2 linked regions of the Casimicrobium huifangae genome follow. The protein of the gene in region 1 binds, or shares a complex with, the protein of each later gene. Links are inferred from orthologs where the notes say so. Each region holds a gene or a part of one and is shown on either strand. Other genes may lie near its edges. The genes, in order: trxB and trxA.

What was found.
Region 2: the proteins of trxB (region 1) and trxA are in contact, whole or in part, in a crystal structure (PDB 1F6M), measured with the Escherichia coli proteins. The link is inferred for Casimicrobium huifangae from one-to-one orthologs.

What each region holds. Positions count from the first base shown.
Region 1 is NZ_CP041352.1:2,251,871-2,261,710, forward strand. The notes cover bases 3,543-6,483. They hold trxB (thioredoxin-disulfide reductase), read right to left. Parts: upstream 5,523-6,483; coding sequence 4,563-5,522; downstream 3,543-4,562. Other genes in these bases: FKL89_RS10300 (peptidoglycan DD-metalloendopeptidase family protein), read right to left, coding at 3,543-3,794; FKL89_RS10305 (Smr/MutS family protein), read right to left, coding at 3,795-4,532; FKL89_RS10315 (response regulator transcription factor), read right to left, coding at 5,605-6,225; FKL89_RS10320 (sensor histidine kinase), read right to left, coding at 6,222-6,483. Outside these bases: FKL89_RS10295 (YhdP family phospholipid transporter), read left to right, coding at 1-2,885; more of FKL89_RS10300, read right to left, coding at 2,928-3,542; more of FKL89_RS10320, read right to left, coding at 6,484-8,351; FKL89_RS10325 (CBS domain-containing protein), read left to right, coding at 8,534-8,995; FKL89_RS10330 (DMT family transporter), read right to left, coding at 8,992-9,840.
Region 2 is NZ_CP041352.1:3,626,295-3,635,964, reverse strand. Bases 1-2,771 are described here. They hold trxA (thioredoxin TrxA), read right to left. Parts: upstream 1,664-2,771; coding sequence 1,337-1,663; downstream 1-1,336. Other genes in these bases: FKL89_RS16445 (c-type cytochrome), read left to right, coding at 2,700-2,771; FKL89_RS16450 (outer membrane beta-barrel protein), read left to right, coding at 1,848-2,531; rho (transcription termination factor Rho), read right to left, coding at 1-1,147. Outside these bases: more of FKL89_RS16445, read left to right, coding at 2,772-3,026; FKL89_RS16440 (c-type cytochrome), read left to right, coding at 3,026-3,346; FKL89_RS16435 (DNA translocase FtsK), read left to right, coding at 3,474-5,852; outer membrane lipoprotein periplasmic chaperone LolA, read left to right, coding at 5,858-6,481; FKL89_RS16425 (sensor domain-containing diguanylate cyclase), read right to left, coding at 6,631-8,355; FKL89_RS16420 (replication-associated recombination protein A), read left to right, coding at 8,746-9,670. UniProt on the Escherichia coli protein: Participates in various redox reactions through the reversible oxidation of its active center dithiol to a disulfide and catalyzes dithiol-disulfide exchange reactions.

The sequences.
Region 1 (9,840 bases):
ACGACGGCGAGCAGTCGAGACTGGGCCGTTTTCACGCAGAGGGAGCCATTGATCTTGACGGCCTCAGCTGGCGCGCGCAAGGCAGCCTGCCGGGCGTTTCCGGCCTGAGTGCTCGGTTTACCGGTTCAACGCGCGAGGGCGAGGTTCGTCTTGCGGTGGGAGAAGCGGCGCCGACAGAGGGCAAACGCAACCCATTGGCCTTGCCGACGACGGCCAAAGCCGCGAAAGCGACTGACGCGAAGCAACCGCTCGCGCTCGACTTCGGCTCTACCTTCAGCGCCCCGCTGTCGTTCGATGCGTTTCGCGGCAAGCTGGCATGGAAGCGGTCCGTTGCTGCCGATGGCAGCGTCAACCTCCACGTGGATGCGTCGGACATGGAGGTTGGCAACGCTGACGCGCTCGCGAAGTTTGCTGGCAGCTGGGACAACGACAAACTGGGGCCGGGGGTATCAAACATCAGCGGAACGCTGGTTCGGGCCGATGCCACTTCCGTCCATCGCTATCTGCCCACCAGCGTCAGCGCCCATACGCGCGAATGGCTGCGACAGGCCATCGTCAAGGGCGACGCGAAGGACGCCAGGTTCATCGTCAAAGGCGCCTTGTGGCACTTTCCGTTTCACAACGACCAGCATGGTGTATTCGAGATCGACGCCCAGGTCGCAGGCGGCATCCTTGACTACGCCGATCGCTGGCCACGTGCCGAATCGATCAACACCCGCCTGCTGTTTCGCGGCAGCAGCCTGCATGCGCAGGTGGCTGGCGCCGTGATTGCGGGCGTGCCCGTCGCAGCCACCGAAGTCAAAATTACCGACATGAGCGGATCGCCCGCCGTGCTGGACATCAAGGGCGGCGCCGCTGGTCCCATGGACGCCTTCCTGCACTGGGTGGTGGCCAGCCCGGTCAATGGCTGGCTGGATGGCTTTCTGGCCAACGCCAAGGCGACCGGCAATGCGCGGCTTAGCCTGAGCATGAGCATGCCGCTCGACGACACCGAGAAAACGCAGCTCAACGGTGAACTCACTCTGGCGGGCAATCGTATTGACCTTGGTGGCGACATCCCGGTCCTTGACGGGGTCAACGGACGGTTGCGTTTCACCCAGGCGGAGGTGCGTGCCACTGATGTCGCCGCCGAGGCGCTTGGCGGACCGTTGCGGTTGTCGATCGGTACCGAGGCGGGACGCGTGAAGGCACACGCCAGTGGAACCGCCATGCTGGAACGTGTACGCGAGCGTTACGCCTATCCGCTCGTCGAACAACTTGCAGGCAGCGTGCAGTGGCAGCTTGACTTCACTCAACCTTCGAAGCCACTGGCCAACGCGCAGGCTGCAACGGCTGCCGCCGACGGTGGACTGCAGCTCACGGCAACCACGCTGCAGCCGCGCTGGCCGCTCGACAGCATCATGCAGGTGGGTACGACACCCCGGGACGTAACGGTGCCGATCAAGGCGGCCCTGGTGCGCACATCGCTTGAGCGCGGACGAGATCGCGTCACGGTAGACATCCCCGGACAATTGCATTCAATCCTCGAACGGTCGGCGCCGTCGGCCTCGGGTCTGCGTACGGTTGAACGGGCAACGCTGGACCTTGGCACCCAGCGCACTGCCTTGCCGGCCCGGGGCTACGCACTGCGCGGTGACCTTGCGCGCATTGACGCCGACGTGGCGATGGCATTGCTGACGACGGCATCGGCGACCGGAGGCAAGGCCGTTGGTGGCCTGACCAGCGAAAGCAGCAGCGCCGACTTTGTCAACATCAACCTTCGCGCCAGTGAGGCTGTGCTTTACGGCCATCGTTTCAACGACGTCTCGTTGCGGGCACAGCCATCAGGCCAGCGATGGCGGCTGGCGCTGCGCAGCAAGGAGGCGACCGGCGCGATCGCGCTCGACACTCATGCCGACACCGGTGCAGTGGATGCTGTGTCCATCCGGCTGCAGCGCCTGTCGTTCCCGGCGGCGGTGACACCCGCGCCCGGCAGCCCGCTGGCGCCGGCGACGGCCAACGCAGCTGCGCAGGGCTCAACCCGGTGGCCGAAACTCGAATTGGTTGCCGATGCTTTCGTCAGCGAAGGGCGTGACCTCGGCAAACTGGAAGTAAAGGCACAGCCAGCGCGTGATGAATGGCAGATCGAACAGGTCAAACTGTCGAGCAGCGATGGCAGTATCGAGGCGAAAGGGCGATGGCGTCCGGCAGCTCCAACCGCTGCCGTGCCGACCGCAGTCGGCGATACCGAAGTGGATGTTGCGCTGCGCTGGAACGATGCCGGCAAGTTCATGAACCGTTTCGGCCTGCCGAAGGGCGTCGAGCGCGGGTCCGGCACCTTGTCGGGCACGCTGCATTGGGCTGGGAGCCCGTCGCAGTTCAACTACGCCCGACTGGGTGGCAAATTCACGCTGGAGACTGCCGGTGGGCGATTCACCGAGATGGAGCCTGGCATCGCGAAGTTGCTGGGCGTGTTGTCGCTGCAATCACTGCCACGCCGACTAACCTTTAACTTTGATGACCTGTTCGGCAAGGGGTTTGCGTTCGACGAAGTGAAGGCCGAGGTTGCCATCGCCGATGGCGTTGCACGCACGGATGGCTTTGCGATCAACGGCCCGTCCGCTCGCGTGCAGATTCGCGGCAGTGCCGATATCAACCGCGAAACGCAGGACTTGCAGGTGCGCGTCTATCCCAGCCTGTCGACGGCGACGGCCATTGGTATCGGGCTGGTGACGGCAAACCCCGCCATCGGCGCAGCGGCGCTGCTGGGCCAGAAGCTGGCTCGCGACCCGATCGAGCGCATGCTGATGCAGGAGTTCGAAGTGAAGGGAACGTGGACCAATCCCGACGTCAAGCAGACGCGGGCTATCGCCAGTGGCACCACGCCATCGACCGCGACGCAGTGATTGCCGGCGTCGGAGTGATTGCAGAAATGACGCGAGCAAGTCTTACCGGCGCGCTGGCAGAAACAGCTCCGGCTCGACGCTGGTCCCGTTGAGGTAGACCGACCAGTGCAGATGCGGCCCGCTGGCGCGCCCGGTAGCGCCTGATCTCGCGACGGCCTGACCTTTGCGCACGCTATCGCCCACCCTTGCATCCCATTCGCTGAGATGGCAAAACAGGCTCAGCAGGCCATTGCCATGGTCGATGAACATCGTCTTGCCACAAAAGTAGTAGTCGCCGATGTCGAGGATTACGCCGTCGGCGGGCGCAAGGACGGCAGTTCCCGTCATCACCGCGACATCCAACCCGGCATGTGGTGCCCGCGGCTTGCCGTTCAGTACACGGGAGCCGCCAAAGCGCCCCGACAACCGACCCTTGGCAGGCTGCACGAAGGCGGCATCCGTCGCCGCTGTCTCGCGCCACTGCGAACGCACGACTTTCAGGTGCGCCGACTCGCGTTCGATGCGAGCCATGACATCGGCGGGCGGCTCGACCATTGCCTGGTCGCGCAAGGTGACATGCTGCACCGGGTAGCGCTTGGGTTTGACGGTGAATGTGATGGTCCTGGCCGCGCCGTCGGCACTCCGAACGTCGACTTGTTGCTCGCCGGGTTGGAGCGACAGCGGCAACCCGACGGCGGCAACCCACTGCGTGGCCTGCCTGCTGACCCACACCGGCACGCCGTCACGGCTCACCGCTGGCCTGGGTTCGGTGGCGTCGCCCACGTGCAGCAGCGCCACGCCGCCAGGTACGCGGGACTCGCGGGGCAGGGCGCCCGCGTGTCCAACGCCTGCGATGAGTGCGGCACCGGCGAGCACCGCTGACAGCTTCCACGTTGCCCTCGCGCTCCAGTCAATACAGGCGAACCTCATCTACTTGCTTCCTCGCAGCAACACCAGCACTGCACCGCTGCCACCGCCATTGGGCCGCGGTTCGCAATAGGCGAGCACCTCGTCCTTGTGTTGCAGCCAGCGACGCACCTTGTTACGCAGCACCGGGAGCTTCTGGTGACTCGACAGCCCTTTGCCGTGGATAATGCGCACGCAGCGCCAGCCGGCCAGCCGTGCCATACGCATGAATTCCATCAGCGCCTCATGTGCCTCGTCCTGATTGTGATGATGCAGGTCGATCTCGGCATTGATCGTCCATTCGCCGCGCCGCAGCTTGCGCAGCAGATCGGGGCTGACGCCGCCGCGCAGGTAACTCTGTTCGTCTTCAATGTCAGCGCCAATGTCCCAGCTCATCGGGCTCGGATGCATTGCCAACTGGCTGGCGGCCAACGCAGCCAGCTCGTCAGCCTCCCGATGCCGTGCGTGTGGCGCGGGTCGTACATGTCCGGCGTCGGCGCGTGGCGCCACGCGCAACGGCTCCACGTCCTGCACCGCCGCACGGAACGCAGCAAGATCATCGGCTGTGGGTGGCGTGAACTCCCGCCAGGGACGGAAGAAGTCGGCGAAACGCTCTATCGGCACATCCGGCACTGACTTCTCCGCTGCGGACTGTTCCGACATCAGTTCAGAGCGCTCAGCTGAACGCCGCTCCTTGCGGGCGGCCTTGCGTTCCTGCTTCAGCAGGGTGCCGAGGTCGGCGAGATCGTGCGCAGACGCCATTGCCGACTCCGTCTGACCACCCGGCGACCACTAGCCGTGCAATGCTTCGAGATAAGCCTGCGCGTCGAGCGCTGCCATGCAGCCGGTCCCGGCACTGGTCACCGCCTGGCGGTAGACGTGATCTGCTACGTCGCCGGCCGCAAACACGCCGGGGATGTTGGTGGACGTCGCGTTGCCGTCGGTGCCGGTCTTGACCTTGATGAAGCCGCCCGCCATGTCGAGCTGGCCTTCGAAGATGCCGCTGTTCGGCGTGTGGCCGATGGCGATGAACAGCCCTGGCGCCTTTACTTCCTGAGTGCTGCCGTCTTTCATGCTCTTTAGCCGTACACCGGTGACCCCCGAGTTGTCGCCCAGCACTTCATCGACGAAGTGATCCCAGATCACGCGCATGTTGCCGCCTTCCCTGGTCTTGGCCATCAGACGATCAATCAGGATTGCCTCCGCCTTGAACTTGTTGCGGCGGTGCACGACAGTAACGCTCTTTGCGATGTTGGAGAGGTACAGCGCCTCTTCGACGGCGGTGTTGCCACCGCCGACAACGACCACATCCTGACCCTTGTAGAAGAAGCCGTCGCAGGTGGCGCAGGCCGACACGCCCTTGCCGTGGAATTTCTCTTCGCTGGGCAGACCCAGATATTTGGCCGAGGCGCCGGTGGCCACGATCAGTGCGTCACAGGTGTACTCGCCGGCGTCGCCAACCAGTCGCTTGGGGGTTTCGTTCAGATGCGTCGTGTGGATGTGGTCGAAGATGATTTCAGTGCCGAAACGTTCGGCATGCTTCAGGAAGCGCTCCATCAGCTCCGGACCCTGTACGCCATCAGCGTCGGCAGGCCAGTTGTCCACCTCGGTGGTGATGGTGAGCTGGCCGCCCTGTTGCAGACCGGTCAGCAGTACCGGTTTCAGATTGGCGCGTGCTGCGTAGACGGCGGCCGTGTAGCCGGCCGGGCCGGAGCCGAGAATGAGAAGAGGGCAGTGACGGGCGGTTGCCATGGTGATCTCTTGGAGGAAAGATTGTTGTCGTTATGGGTTGCGTCGTGCGGAGAATGCAGAAGTTGACAGAGGCTGGCGAGCATCAGCCCCCAGTCATGGCCACCATGCGGATCAGATGGGCCAACGAGGTCGCCTCCATCTTTTCCATGACACGGGCACGATGCGCCTCGACCGTTTTGATGCTGATGTCAAGGTCATAGGCAATGGTCTTGTTCATCTTTCCGGTGACCACGGCATCAAGCACCTGACGTTCGCGTTCCGAGAGCGACGCCAGTCGCCCCTCGATGCCCGCAATCTGGCTTTGCTGCGCCTGGGCCTCGACGGCGAAGGACAGCGCTTCCTCGATGCGTTTCAGCAGATCGCTTTCGGCAAATGGCTTCTCGATGAAGTCGAAGGCGCCACGCTTGATGGCGGTGACCGCAATCGGGACGTCAGCATGCGCCGTGACGAAGATGAGGGGCATCTGAACGCCCCGTTCGACCAGCGCTTCCTGCGTTTGTGGTCCGCTCAGACCGGGCATGCGCACGTCAAGCACCGCGCAGCGGGGCGGGCCGCCCACGCCGGGCTTCACTTCGGCAAGAAAGCTCTCGGCATCGGGAAAAAGGCGGGCCTGGTAGCCATTGGACTGCAGCAGCCAGGCAACCGAATCGCGGAACGCCTCGTCGTCATCGACTACGTAAACAATGCCGGGGTGAATGCTCATGCGTGGGCTCCGTCGCGCTCGTTCTCGGCAGGCGGGCGGGCCTGCGGTTGGTCTTGGGGGTGATCAGCGGCGTGTTCGGCACTGTGGTCGAACGGCAGGGTAAACCTGAACACGGCACCGCAGGGCTCATTTTGTCCGAAAGTGAGGTTGCCCTCGTGATATTCAATCAGCGAGCGGCAGATGTTGAGCCCCATACCCATGCCATCGTTCTTGGTACTGAAAAACGGCGAGAAGAGCTGTCGTGCTGCCTCCGGCGAGATTCCTACGCCGCGATCAGCCACTTCGACCATCGCATGGCTGCCGTCGACCCGTGTGGTGCGAATCTCGGCGATCCGCTGGGCCGGCGCCAGATGCTGCATGGCTTCGCGGGCGTTGCGCAGGAAATTAAGCAGCACCTGTTCGATCATGATGCGATCGGCAAACACCAGCGGCAGATCACGCGCCAGACGTAGCTCACAGGTCAGGGCGCGCTGCTCGTCGTCACTCTGCGCCAGCTTCACCACTTCGATGACCAGGGCATTGACGTCGAGCGGCTGCCGCTGCGGCTCACGGGTGCGCACGAATTCACGAACACGGCCAATGATGGCGCCGGCACGCGCCACCTGGGCATCAGCCTTTTCCATGGCACCGATCACTGCCTGATCGACGTTCCCATTGTTCTTCAGCCGACGGATACAGCCGTTGACATAGTTTGCGATCGCCGCCAGCGGCTGGTTGATTTCGTGGGCGAGGGTAGAGGCAATCTCGCCGACGGTCATCAACCGTGAGGTGCGTGTCAGCTTGTCCTGCTGCGTTTGCCGGATGCGTTCGGCGTTGACCCGGTCCGTAATGTCGCCCAACGTGGTCAGGCGCGCGATGCGGCCATCCACCCAGCGCACGGCGCGGGTGCGCATCAGGAAATGGCGGTGGTCACTGTGTTCGAGCTCGTCCTTGAACACGTCCCCCGGTTCGCCCTCGCGGGTCAGCAACATCGGCGCCGGGAAGCGGTTGCTGGGGCTGTCGAGAAAGCCATCTTCAAACTGCCGGGCGTCGCGGCCAATTTCGATGGCAGGGAAGGTTTCGTGCAGGTGCGAATTGGCGTACAGCAGCTCGTTGCTGCGCAAGTCACTCACATAAACCGAGACATCGAGCGAATCGAGTACGGTTTCAAAGCGTTCGTTGGTGACCCGCAGGTCAGCGATCGACTGCGCATAAGTGCGGTCGCGCTCCACCTCGGCCTGCTTGCGCATGCGCTGCTGCTTGCGCAACCCGATCGAAGTCCACACCATCAACCCGGTCAGCGCCAGCACAGCGGTCGACAGCGTCAGATTGGGCAGCAGCGTCGATGGCTTGGCGCCGACCAGCGTCAATTGCAGATCGCGCCAGGGCAGCGACAGCGGTACCGTGTGTTTGACCACGCCGGATTCGATATGCATGGCCTCGGCATTGGTCATGCCCTGACCGCTGGCGTCGGAGATCACCGCACGGTACTTGCGCCCGGCCCATTCCGGGGCTGCCTTTTCGAGCAGCGCATCGAAAGAGATGACGCTGTTGATGGTGCCGACGAAATCGCCCTGCGCCACCACCGGCGCCGCGTACTCGATGTAGTAACGCCCTAGATCATTGCGGTAAGGCTGGGAATAGGTGCTGCGGCTGGTCTTGCGCGTCAGGCCGGTCATCCACACCTGATCGGCGAACGGCGCGCGACCACGCAGCACCATCTCGAGCGAGCGCGAACCTGGGGCATGCTGCACGACATCGAGCTCGGGCGTGACGCGCATGATGTCGGTGACATATCCCGACTCGACCGCCCGTTTGCTGGCCACGCGGTCGAATTCCTCCGGCGAAATGCGTTCGCCGCCGACATCGAGTGCCAGTCGGTCAAAGAACTGCTGATCGTTTTCCAGGCGCCGAGAGATGGACTGCTCAACCACCGCTGCGTCGCGGATGATTTCGGCCTTCTCGAATTCCTGTTCGTGCTGTGCGACGAAATAAATCAGCAACATCATGCCAGCCGCAAAGGCCAGCAGCATCCATTCATGCACATACCAGTCACGTTGCGGTGCACCGGTCACTGAGGCAATGCGCGGCTTGCCTGGGGCAACGGCCTGTTTGCTCGTGGTCGGGGCGGCGGACGGATCGGGCATCAGGCGATTGTAGGTAAGGCGGCGGTTACCGCGTTCAGCACGCCGGTATGCTTTTGGGTGTACGCTAGCAACGCGCAGGTCTGTTGTTGGGTCAGTCAGACATTTTGGTCGCGCCGACATGTCGCAAGCTGCAGCGAGATACCGCGCAAAGTACATGCACAACGAGACACGGGAGGACATCCATGCTGGTCAGTGAAATTCTTCGCATCAAGGGCAGTACGCTGTTCACGGCAACGCCCGACATGAGCGTCAAGGACGCTGTGCATTCGATGGCGGAGCAGGATATTGGCTCGCTGGTGGTGATGGACAAGGGCAAGCTGGTCGGCATGCTCACGTTTCGCGAGCTGATCAAGGTGCTTGACGAGCGCGGCGCGGAGCTGAAGTCGCTGGCGGTGGGTGCAATCATGGAGGCCAATCCGCTGACCGCTGACCCGCACATGGAGGTGAACGCCCTGCGCGGTGCCATGCTGGAGCGTCACGCCCGTTATATCCCGATCATGGAGGCCGGCACCCTGATGGGCGTGTTGTCGTTCCATGACGTGGCGAAGGCTGTGTTCGAAGAGCAGAGCTTCGAAAACCGCATGCTCAAGAGCTACATCAAGAACTGGCCGGACGAAGAAGAAACAGCGGCACAATCCAGCTAGCCGGCGGCTTGGCTGGTTGGTTTGGTAGCTGGCCGCAACACCAGAATCACCGCCACGACTATCGCCAGCAACGCCACATAGTCGAACGGCCGTGGCCGTTCGCCGAGCAGCAGCATGCCGCTGGCGAAGCCAACGATTGGCACTGCCAGCGAGCTGATGCCGGTAATCTGCGCCGGCAACGCCCGTACCAGTTCGTTCCACGCGAACCAGCAGAAGCCAAACACCACCAGCACGTTGAACAGGAGACCGGCCCAGGCACTGGCGGCGACCGGTAGCCACGGTCCGTGCCCGAACAGCGCGAGGCCGGTGAACAGCGGCCAGCCACCGAGCACAAAGCTCCAGATCATCAGGGTGGTGGTCGGGATTGATTTTGGGAAGCCCTTGAACAGCACGATGCCAACGGCCCACAGCAGGCCTGACGCCACCATCATCAGTGCAGCAACCGGCGCGCCGCGCAGCGCCTGGAACTCGTCCACCAGCAAGAGCGCGATGCCGCCCATGCCGATGCTGATCGCGGCAATTCGCGAAGGGGTGAGCACCTCCCCCAGGAACACTCGTGACAGCAGCACCACCCAGAGCGGCATGGTGTAGGCCAGCACGCCAGCGCGGCCCGAGGGCAGCATGGTCAACGCCGCAGCAGAAAGGATGTTCCACGCCGCCACGTTGCACAGCGCGCAGACCAACATGCGCCCCCAGTGCTCGCGCGGCAGCGTGAGCGGGACGCCGCGCTTCAGGTTGAAAGCAACAAACCAGAGCAGGCCGGCCGCGATGCAGTAGGAGCGGAACACCCAGAAGTTGAGCTCCGCCAACGCCATCTTCATCATCGGCCAGTTCACGCCCCAGAG
Region 2 (9,670 bases), 1.4 Mb from region 1 along the record:
GGATCCAGGTCTTTTGCAGCACGCTCGGCTCGAGCAGCAGCTCTTCGCGGCGGGTGCCCGAGCGGCCGATGTTGATCGCCGGGTAGACACGCTTTTCGGCCATGCGGCGATCCATGTGGATTTCCATGTTGCCGGTGCCCTTGAATTCTTCGTAGATCACATCGTCCATGCGGCTGCCGGTATCGATCAGCGCCGTGGCGATGATGGTCAGGCTGCCGCCTTCCTCAATGTTGCGCGCCGCGCCGAAGAAGCGCTTGGGGCGCTGCAGCGCGTTGGCCTCAACGCCGCCGGTCAGCACCTTGCCGCTCGACGGCATCACGGTGTTGTAGGCGCGGGCCAGGCGGGTGATCGAGTCGAGCAGGATCACCACGTCTTTCTTGTGTTCGACCAGGCGCTTGGCCTTTTCGATGACCATCTCGGCGACCTGCACGTGGCGCGTCGCGGGCTCGTCGAAGGTGGATGCGACGACCTCGCCGCGCACGGTGCGCTGCATGTCGGTCACTTCTTCGGGGCGCTCGTCGATGAGCAGCACGATCAGCACGACGTCGGGATGGTTGCTGGCGATGGCGTGCGCCACGTGCTGCAGCATGACGGTCTTGCCGGACTTCGGCGGGGCGACCAGCAGGCCGCGCTGGCCCTTGCCGATCGGCGCCACGATGTCGATCACGCGGCCGGTGATGTTTTCTTCGGCCTTGATCTCGCGCTCGAGCTTGAGCGGCTCGTCGGGGAACAGCGGCGTCAGGTTTTCGAACAGCACCTTGTTCTTGCCGGCCTCGGGGGGCAGGCCGTTGACGCTGTCGAGCTTGGTGAGCGCGAAATAGCGCTCGCCTTCTTTCGGGGTGCGGATTTCGCCCTCAATCGAGTCGCCGGTGTGCAGGTTGAAACGGCGGATCTGCGACGGTGAAATATAGATGTCGTCGGTGCCGGCCAGGTAGCTCGCCTCGGGCGAACGCAGGAAGCCGAAGCCGTCGGGCAGGACTTCGAGCACGCCGGAGCCGCGGATGCTTTCGCCCTTCTTGGCCTGCTGCTTGAGCAGGGCGAAGATCAGGTCATGTTTGCGGAAGCGGTTCGCGTTTTCCAGCTCGTGAGCGGTCGCGATTTCGAGGAGTTCGGCGGCGGATTTGGCTTTGAGTTCAGCGAGATTCATGCTGTAGGGAGTGAGTGGCCACCCTCGGGCGGCGGAATGAGCGGCTCAACGCGATGAACATGCGGAGCGGGCTCGCGAAAGGGGAATGTGTGAACAGACTGGCGCTTGCGCGCTGAAGACTTTGTTTTTGCTGGGGAATTTAGCCCCGCCAGGACAGCGGGGCATTACTGAAACCGAATTGTGACGGGCTTAGACGTTGCTGTCAACAAAAGCGGTCAGTTGGGCCTTCGACAGCGCGCCAACCTTTTGCGCGGCCAGTTCACCGTTTTTGAACAGCAGCAGCGTCGGAATGCCACGGATTCCGTACTTGGCGGCCACTTCCCGGTTGTCATCGACATCGACCTTGGCGATTTTGATCTTGCCGGCGTGCGACACGGCGACTTCTTCCAGCACCGGCGCAATCATCTTGCACGGGCCGCACCACTCCGCCCAGAAATCAACCAGCACGGGCGTATCGGACTTGAGTACGTCGTCGCTGAAGGTGGCGTCGGTAACGTGGGTGATGTTTTCGCTCATGGGTGAATTTTCCTGTCGCGTCCGTCGGTTGATGCCAAAGATGAATGTTAGTTGATGTTGCGACGGGAAATTGCAAGTCTGGCCGACTGCCGTGCGCTTGACGATGGATGACGGCGAGGCGGGAACTCGCTCGCGAACGACAGGTCTAGTGATGGTTTCAACTAGAAAAAAGTGATTGGTCTCCATGAAGCTTCGTAACCCCTCCCTCCTTCGAACCTCCGTCGTTGCCGCCGGTTTGTTGCTGACCGCGACTGCTTTTGCGCAACAAAAGAGCCCGTTCTACGCCGGGTTCGGTGTTGGCGCCGCCATGACCGATGGCGACTACAGCGGGCAGGTTTTTTCTGCGACTCCGCCCGTGGATCCGCTTTTGTTCCGCGTTAACAGCGCTTCGCTCAACAATGGTTCCCGCTTTGGGGGCCGGATTTACGCCGGCTATCAATTCACGCCGCAACTCGCCGCCGAACTTGGCTACACCGACTTCGGCAGCCGCCGTTCCAGTTACGAAGTATTCGGGTCGACTGCCAACTACTTCGTCCGTGGCGATTTCAAGGCATCCGGCGTGTCGCTTGATCTGGTAGGCCGCCTCCCGGTGGCCAAGGACCTTTCTCTCAACGCCCGCGTCGGCGTGATGGAAACCAGTCTCAAGTACAGCGACTCCGACGGCTTCAGCGCGCCGAATACCCGGCAGGCCCGCCTGCATCTTGGCGTGGGCGCAGCCTGGCAGTTCGCCCCCAACATGGCCGCAACGCTCGACTACCAGCGCGTGAACGGTGTCGGCAAGACCTTTGCGTGGACGGCGACGGACACCAAAGCGAATGGGCGCCTGAACTACAACCTCATTTCTGCGGGTTTGCGTTTCGACTTCTAGGACACCACCGTTGGCAAGTCCGCGGTGTTGCACACCGCGGCCGCAATTTCTGTTGATCGCGGCAAACGTGGCGGGTTGCAAAGTGGCCTTGGCAACCCGGAAGCGCCGCAACATTGCGGGCGAGTGCTTATAATCGATAGGATTTTCCAAAATTCCTGAACTCGCTCCATGAAACGCTTCGCGTTGTTGATTGCCGCGCTCGGCTGGGCTGGCGCTAACGGAGCCCTCGCCCAGGCGCCGCAAGGTGACGCCAAGGCAGGCGCTCAAAAGATCCAGATGTGCCAGGGATGTCACGGCATTGAAGGCTGGCGCACTGCCTTCCCCGAGGTCTACCACGTGCCCAAGATCGCTGGCCAGCATTCGACTTATTTCGTCAATGCGCTGAAGGCTTACAAATCGGGTGAACGCAAGCATCCGAGCATGCGCGGCATCGCTGCCAGCCTGTCGGACAAAGACATGGCCGATCTTGCCGCCTATTACGCGGAGGCCAAATAATGAACAAGCTTCTCGCATCGATCCTCGCGGTGGCTGCTGCTGGCGCTGTGCAAGCAGCTGACGTGGCTGCTGGCGCTGCCAAGGCCAAGGAAGTGTGCGCGGCCTGCCATCAGGCTGATGGCAACAGCACTGACCCCAACAATCCTCGGCTGGCCGGCCAACATCGCGACTACATCGCCAAGGCCCTGCGCGACTACAAGTCCGGCGAGCGCAACAATGCCATCATGGGCGGTTTTGCCAAGGCGCTGAGCAAGCAGGACATCGAGAATCTGTCAGCCTATTTCGCGTCGCAGAAATCTGCGCTGGCGGCCAAGTACTGACCGGAGGCTGCTTCTTGGAAAGGCGCCCTGTGCAAACACGGCGCCTTTTTTGTTGCCCAGGTCGTGTTGACGCGCCCGAGCATCTGGTGCCTGGCAGCCGTGCTGCGGCGCCCAATAGAATTGGTCGATGTTTGAACGACTGAAGAGTCTGCTGATTCGGCCGCCGGCCAATCGCCGCAACCGTGGCGCGCGCGCCGCGCGTAGCGCATCGCCGGCATCGGCGCGGCTGGAGGCGCTGCGCCGCTGGATTGTGTGGTTGCTGTTGCTCGCGGCGTGGATTGCCGCCGCAGTAGCGCTGCTCGGCTACCAGTCGGCAGACCCGGCCTGGTCTACCAGCGGTCGTGCCACCAGCGTTCGCAATTGGCTGGGCCCGCTTGGCGCCTGGGTCAGCGACATTGCTTATTTTGTTTTCGGCGCCACGGTCTGGTGGCTGCTTGCTTTTGCCGCGCTGGCGATCTGGCGCGCCATGCCACGGGTGTCGTTGTTCCGCCCACAGGCGGACGAGGCCGACGAGACGGGTGATTGGGCGCCGGGATTGTCACTCCCGTGGCGCCTCGGCGGGCTGGCGCTGCTTATTGCCTGCAGCAGTGCGCTGGAGGCGGTTGCCATGCACCGCTGGTTTGCCGGATTGCCGCAGGGCGGCGGCGGTGCGCTCGGGCAAAGCCTTGGCTTTCCACTGCTCAAACTGGTTGGTTTCGTACCGGCGACGCTGCTGCTGATTGTGTTGATCTTCGTTGCCGTCACGCTGGCGTTTGCCATTCCGTGGCTTGATCTCAGCGAGCGCGTCGGCGCCTTGCTGCTGGATGGCTTCGCGGGCTGGCGTGCCCGACGCGAGGAAACACGCGAGATCAAGCGCGACTTTGAGATCGCAGCGCCGGAAGTCGAACTGCGCGATCTATATGTTCAGGAAGAAACGCGCCGAGTCGAGCAGCACGAGCCGATCCGGATCGTCGAGACCTTCGAGCCGGTGGTGCTGTCCGAACGTGTTGAACGCGAAAAGCAGACCACGCTGTTCGCCGAGATGCCGGATTCGACGCTGCCGCAGCTCGCGCTGCTGGAGCCGGTGCCGAGAGACCAGCCGGTGGTGTCGGCCGAGACGCTCGAGTTCACCTCGCGCCTCATCGAACGCAAGCTCGCCGAGTTCAATGTACCGGTCAAGGTGCTCGCGGCCTATCCCGGCCCCGTCATCACGCGCTACGAGATCGAGCCCGATGTGGGCGTCAAGGGTAATTCGATCGTCAATCTCGCCAAGGATCTCGCCCGCGCCATGAGCGTGATGAGCATCCGTGTGGTCGAGACCATCCCCGGCAAGTCCTGCATGGGCCTCGAAGTGCCGAATCCGCAGCGGCAGTCGGTCGGTCTGATCGAAATTCTCGGCAGTGCGGTTTACAACGATTCGTCGAGCCTGCTCACGATGGGCCTCGGCAAGGACATCGCGGGCCGCCCGGTGGTTGCCGATCTCGGCCGCATGCCGCACTGCCTGGTCGCGGGCACCACGGGTTCGGGTAAGTCGGTGGGCATCAACCAGATGATCCTCTCGCTGCTCTATAAGGCGGAGCCGCGCGAAGTGCGGCTGATGCTGATCGATCCGAAGATGCTGGAGCTTTCGATCTACGAGGGCATTCCGCATCTGCTGTGTCCGGTCGTGACCGACATGAAGCTCGCGGCCAACGGCCTCAACTGGTGCGTCAACGAGATGGAGCGGCGCTACCGGCTGCTGTCGCATGCGGGCGTGCGGCAGCTCTCCAGTTTCAATCAGAAAGTACGCGAAGCCAAGGCGAAAGGTTCGCCGCTGACCAATCCGTTCTCGCTGACGCCTGACGAGCCCGAGCCACTCGAAGAATTGCCGTTCATCGTGGTGGTGATCGACGAGCTGGCCGACCTGATGATGGTCGCCGGCAAGAAGATCGAGGAATTGATCGCCCGGCTCGCCCAGAAGGCGCGCGCTGCGGGCATCCATCTGGTGCTGGCGACGCAGCGGCCGTCAGTGGATGTGATCACCGGCCTGATCAAGGCCAACGTGCCGACGCGCATCGCGTTCCAGGTGGCAAGCAAGATCGACAGCCGCACGATCCTCGACCAGATGGGTGCCGAGGCGCTGCTGGGCCGTGGTGACATGCTCTACATGCTCGGTGGCACTGGCGTGCCGAACCGCGTGCACGGTGCCTTCGTGACCGACGACGAGGTGCATCGTGTCGTCGAACACTGGAAGGCGCAGGCGCCGGCGCAATACATCGAGGGCGTGCTCGAAGGCACCGACGCCGAGACGCTGAACGAAATCAATGGCGATGGGTCGAACGATGGTGAAAAAGATCCGCGCTTCGACGAAGCGGTTGCCGCCGTGGTGGAGAGCCGCCAGGCCAGCATCAGCTACGTGCAGCGCCGTCTGCGCATTGGCTACAACGGCGCCGCGCGGTTGATCGAGGCGATGGAGCAGGCCGGCATCGTGAGCCGCCCCAATGCGATGGGCAAACGCGAAGTGCTGGCACCGAAGCGGGAAGAATGAAACTGATGAAATCTACCGTCACTGTTGCTGCCGTACTGTTACTCGGCAGCACTGTCTTCGCGCAAGCGCCGGCCAGTGCGCTCACTGACTTCCGTTCGTACACGCGCGATCTGCAGTCGCTTGCGGGCACCTTCACGCAGGAAGTGCGCGACAAGAGCGGTCGCGTCAGCCGGCAGTCGTCCGGGAGCTTTGCCATCGCGCGGCCGGGCAAATTCCGCTTTATCTACGAGAAACCGTACAAGCAGACCATCGTCAGCGATGGCACCACGGTGTGGCTGTATGACGAAGACCTCAATCAGGTCACCATCCGCAAGCTGGGTGACACGGTCAGCGAGCAGCCTTTGGCGCTTTTGCTGGACCCGACCGCTGCCGATAAACTGTTCGAGCTGAAAGCGTTGGACCCGGCGGGATCGATTGGCTACGTCGAGGCGAAGTCAAAGAAGGCAGACGCGCCGTTCACTGACCTGCGGGTGGCGATGGTGGCCTTGCAGCCGAAAGAGCTCACCTGGCGCGATGCGCTGCAGAATGCCAACACTATCCGCTTCGGCGATCTGGCGAAGAACGGCAAGCTCGGTGCTGATGCCTTTTCGTTCGCGCCGCCCAAGGGCGCTGACGTCCTCAAGCAATAGATTCAACTTTTTGGCTAGAAGCCCGTTTCGCCTGGGCTTCGAACGCATTTGGTTGAAAAGTCGACTTTCCGTGAAATGGGGCCCGGCGCCGCACACGGAGGTCGATAGCGTAATAAGTTGACTTCGCCCGAACCTCAGGCGGCGGGTAGTTAGCGCCGCCCCGTACGTGCCTTTTTCACGCCGTACATCCGGGCATCCGCCACCTTCACCAGTTGCTCCAGCGTGCGCCCATCGCGCGGGTAGAGCGCGCTGCCGCAGGAGCCACCGGCGGTGACTTCGATGCCGGCGATTGCGACCGGCTGGTCCAGCGCGGCGGTCAGCCGTGCGAGCTGGGCGTCAAGCGCTTCATCGGACGGAATGCCCGACAGCATCAGCACGAATTCATCGCCACCATAGCGCGCGAGCACGTCGTCACGACGCATTGCCGAGGCGATGCGCTGCGCACAGACAGCCAGTACCGCGTCACCCACCGCGTGCCCATGCTCGTCGTTGACCAATTTGAAGCGGTCAAGATCGACGAACACGATGGCCAGCGTGGCATCGGGCTGTTGACTGATCAGCGCAGCAAAGCGCTTCTCGAAGGTGGCCCGGGTCAGGGCGCCGGTCAGCGGGTCCACCAGTAGCCCGTCCTTGAAGTCCTCCATCGCCCGCGCAATCACGCCCAGCTCATCACTGCGCCCCTTGAACAGCCGCTCCGGCGATTGCCCGCGGGCCAGCAGGCGGGTGGCCTCCGACAGCCGCCGCACGTCGCTGGTGACGCGGTGCATGATCCAGAGCCCGAGCGCGATGGCCAGCCCGACGGCGGCCAGACCAATGGCGACGTTTTGCAGGATGGTGCGCTGCACGTTGCCCATATGGTCGGAGCGCGGCACTGCGACCACCATCGTCCAGTCCAGTCCGGCGCTGTCGCGTTGCGCAGTGGCGCTCATGTGCACGCGACCGTCGTCACCATCGAATGAGTAGCGCGCAATCTCGACGCCGCGCACCGTGCTGCGGGTGGGCTCGACGTTGGCGCGCAACTGCTCCCACGCCCGCCGCACGAGCGGGTTGGTGCTCTCGCTGGCACGCAGGCGAACCGGCTGCCCCGGGTTGTCGCCGAACAGGGCTTCCGGCGTCGAGGTGGCGATCAGCGTGCCGTCACGTTCCACGATAAACGCCACGCCAGTACGGCTGACCTGCAGCCCGCGGACGAATTCAGTCAGCGCTGTCAGCGGGATATCGGTGGCGACCACACCGCGCTGGGCCCGCTGCTGGTTGAATACCGGTTTTGCCAGCGTTACCGTCAACGCCCGCGTCGTGAAATCGACATAGACCGACGACCAGGTCAGGGAGCCGCGCTGCGTGGCCTCGGCGAACCAGGGCCGGGCGCGCGGGTCGTAGTTGTCGGTGCGCAACACGGCATCACGCAGGCCAGGCCCGTGGGTGGTGTAGATCGTCCGTTGCGCAGTGCCAAGCTCGCGCCAGCGCAGCTCATAGTCGCCATCGGCCTTGCGGTTGAGGCCGACGAATTCGCCTTTGTGGGAGCCGTAATAGATGTAGCCCTCGTTGCCCGGATACAGGTTGGCCGCGATCCACATGCGCTGCTCGAACTGTGGCAGCAAGTCGGGCACCAGATCGGAATGTCTGGGGGCGTTACCGGCTGCCGCTACGTCGGGTGCGACCGCATTCAGCACCACGGACGAGCTGGCCAGATGGCGGCTGGTCGCCTGCGTCACTCGGTTGGAAATATCCAGCAGCAACTGCTCTGAGAGTTCATCGACGGCCTTGAGACCAGTCTGGTACGACAGCAGCGAAATCGAAACTGCCACCAGTATCACCACCCCGACGAACGGGATCAGCAAGGCAGCGCGCAACGACGAAAACATTCGAGACATCAGAATCAATCCAGCTCGCCGTTGTCTGGCGGCCACGCGCCGAGCGTCACAGGGCGCGAGACGGGGCGCGGGCCGCTGCGGACGGCGTAACCCCTTGTATCAAAAGCCGCCAGACTGCCGCTCATGCTCACGTCATGGCGGCATCAACGGTGTTCACGGTGATTCCCTGACGAGCCGCAGCCGGGTTACCTCGCGATCTGGCCGCATCGTCGTGTGCATGCGGTTTTCAGTCATGGTGTCAGTTGCCTCGCCAGTCACGGGCCACCGCTGCGGTCAGCGCATCGCAATGCGGGCGGCGGGTAAATTACCAGAAAGATCGGAATGTCAGTTGTCTGACCGCCCCGCGCCGAGCATTCCGGTGCAAAGGCGGTCGCTTGCTACGATTGCGGCATGGCTTCCCCGTCGAGAAACGCACCGCTGGCCGAACGCCTGCGACCCCAATCCATTGCCGAAGTGGTCGGACAACGGCATCTGCTGGGCGAAGGCAAGCCGTTGGCAAACGCCATTCAGGCCGGCGTGCCGCACTCGATGATTTTCTGGGGGCCGCCGGGCGTCGGCAAAACAACCCTGGCACGACTGCTCGCCGATGCGTTTGACGCGGAAATGATCGCGCTCTCCGCCGTGATGGCCGGCATCAAGGACATCCGCGAGGCCGTCGAGCGGGCGCAGATGACGCGCGAGCAGTTCAATCGCCGCACCATCATGTTCGTCGATGAGGTGCACCGCTTCAACAAAAGCCAGCAGGACGCCTTTCTGCCGCATGTCGAGTCCGGCCTGTTTACCTTCATCGGTGCCACCACCGAGAACCCGTCGTTCGAGGTCAATTCCGCGCTGCTGTCGCGTGCGCAGGTGTACGTGCTGGAAGCGCTCGACAACGACGCATTGGCGACGATGTTCCAGCGCGCGAAGGTGGCGCTGGACGCTACCTACTCCGTCGATGCCGATGCGCAGCAACTGCTGATCGACTACGCCGACGGCGACGGCCGCCGCTTTCTGAACTCGATTGAGCAGCTCGACGCGGCCGTGCGCGCAGGCAAGGTCGAGCAGATTACCGTCGATTTCGTCAAAGGTTCGCTGACGCGAGCCCGAGCTCGCTTCGACAAGGGCGGCGAGCAGTTCTACGACCTGATCAGCGCCCTGCACAAAAGCGTGCGTGGCAGCGATCCGGACGCCGCGCTTTACTGGTTCTGCCGCATGCTGGAGGGGGGCGCCGATCCACTTTACGTGGGCCGCCGCATGATCCGCATGGCCAGTGAGGACATCGGCCTCGCCGATCCGCGCGCGCTGGACATCACGCTTGCTGCAGTTGCGGCGT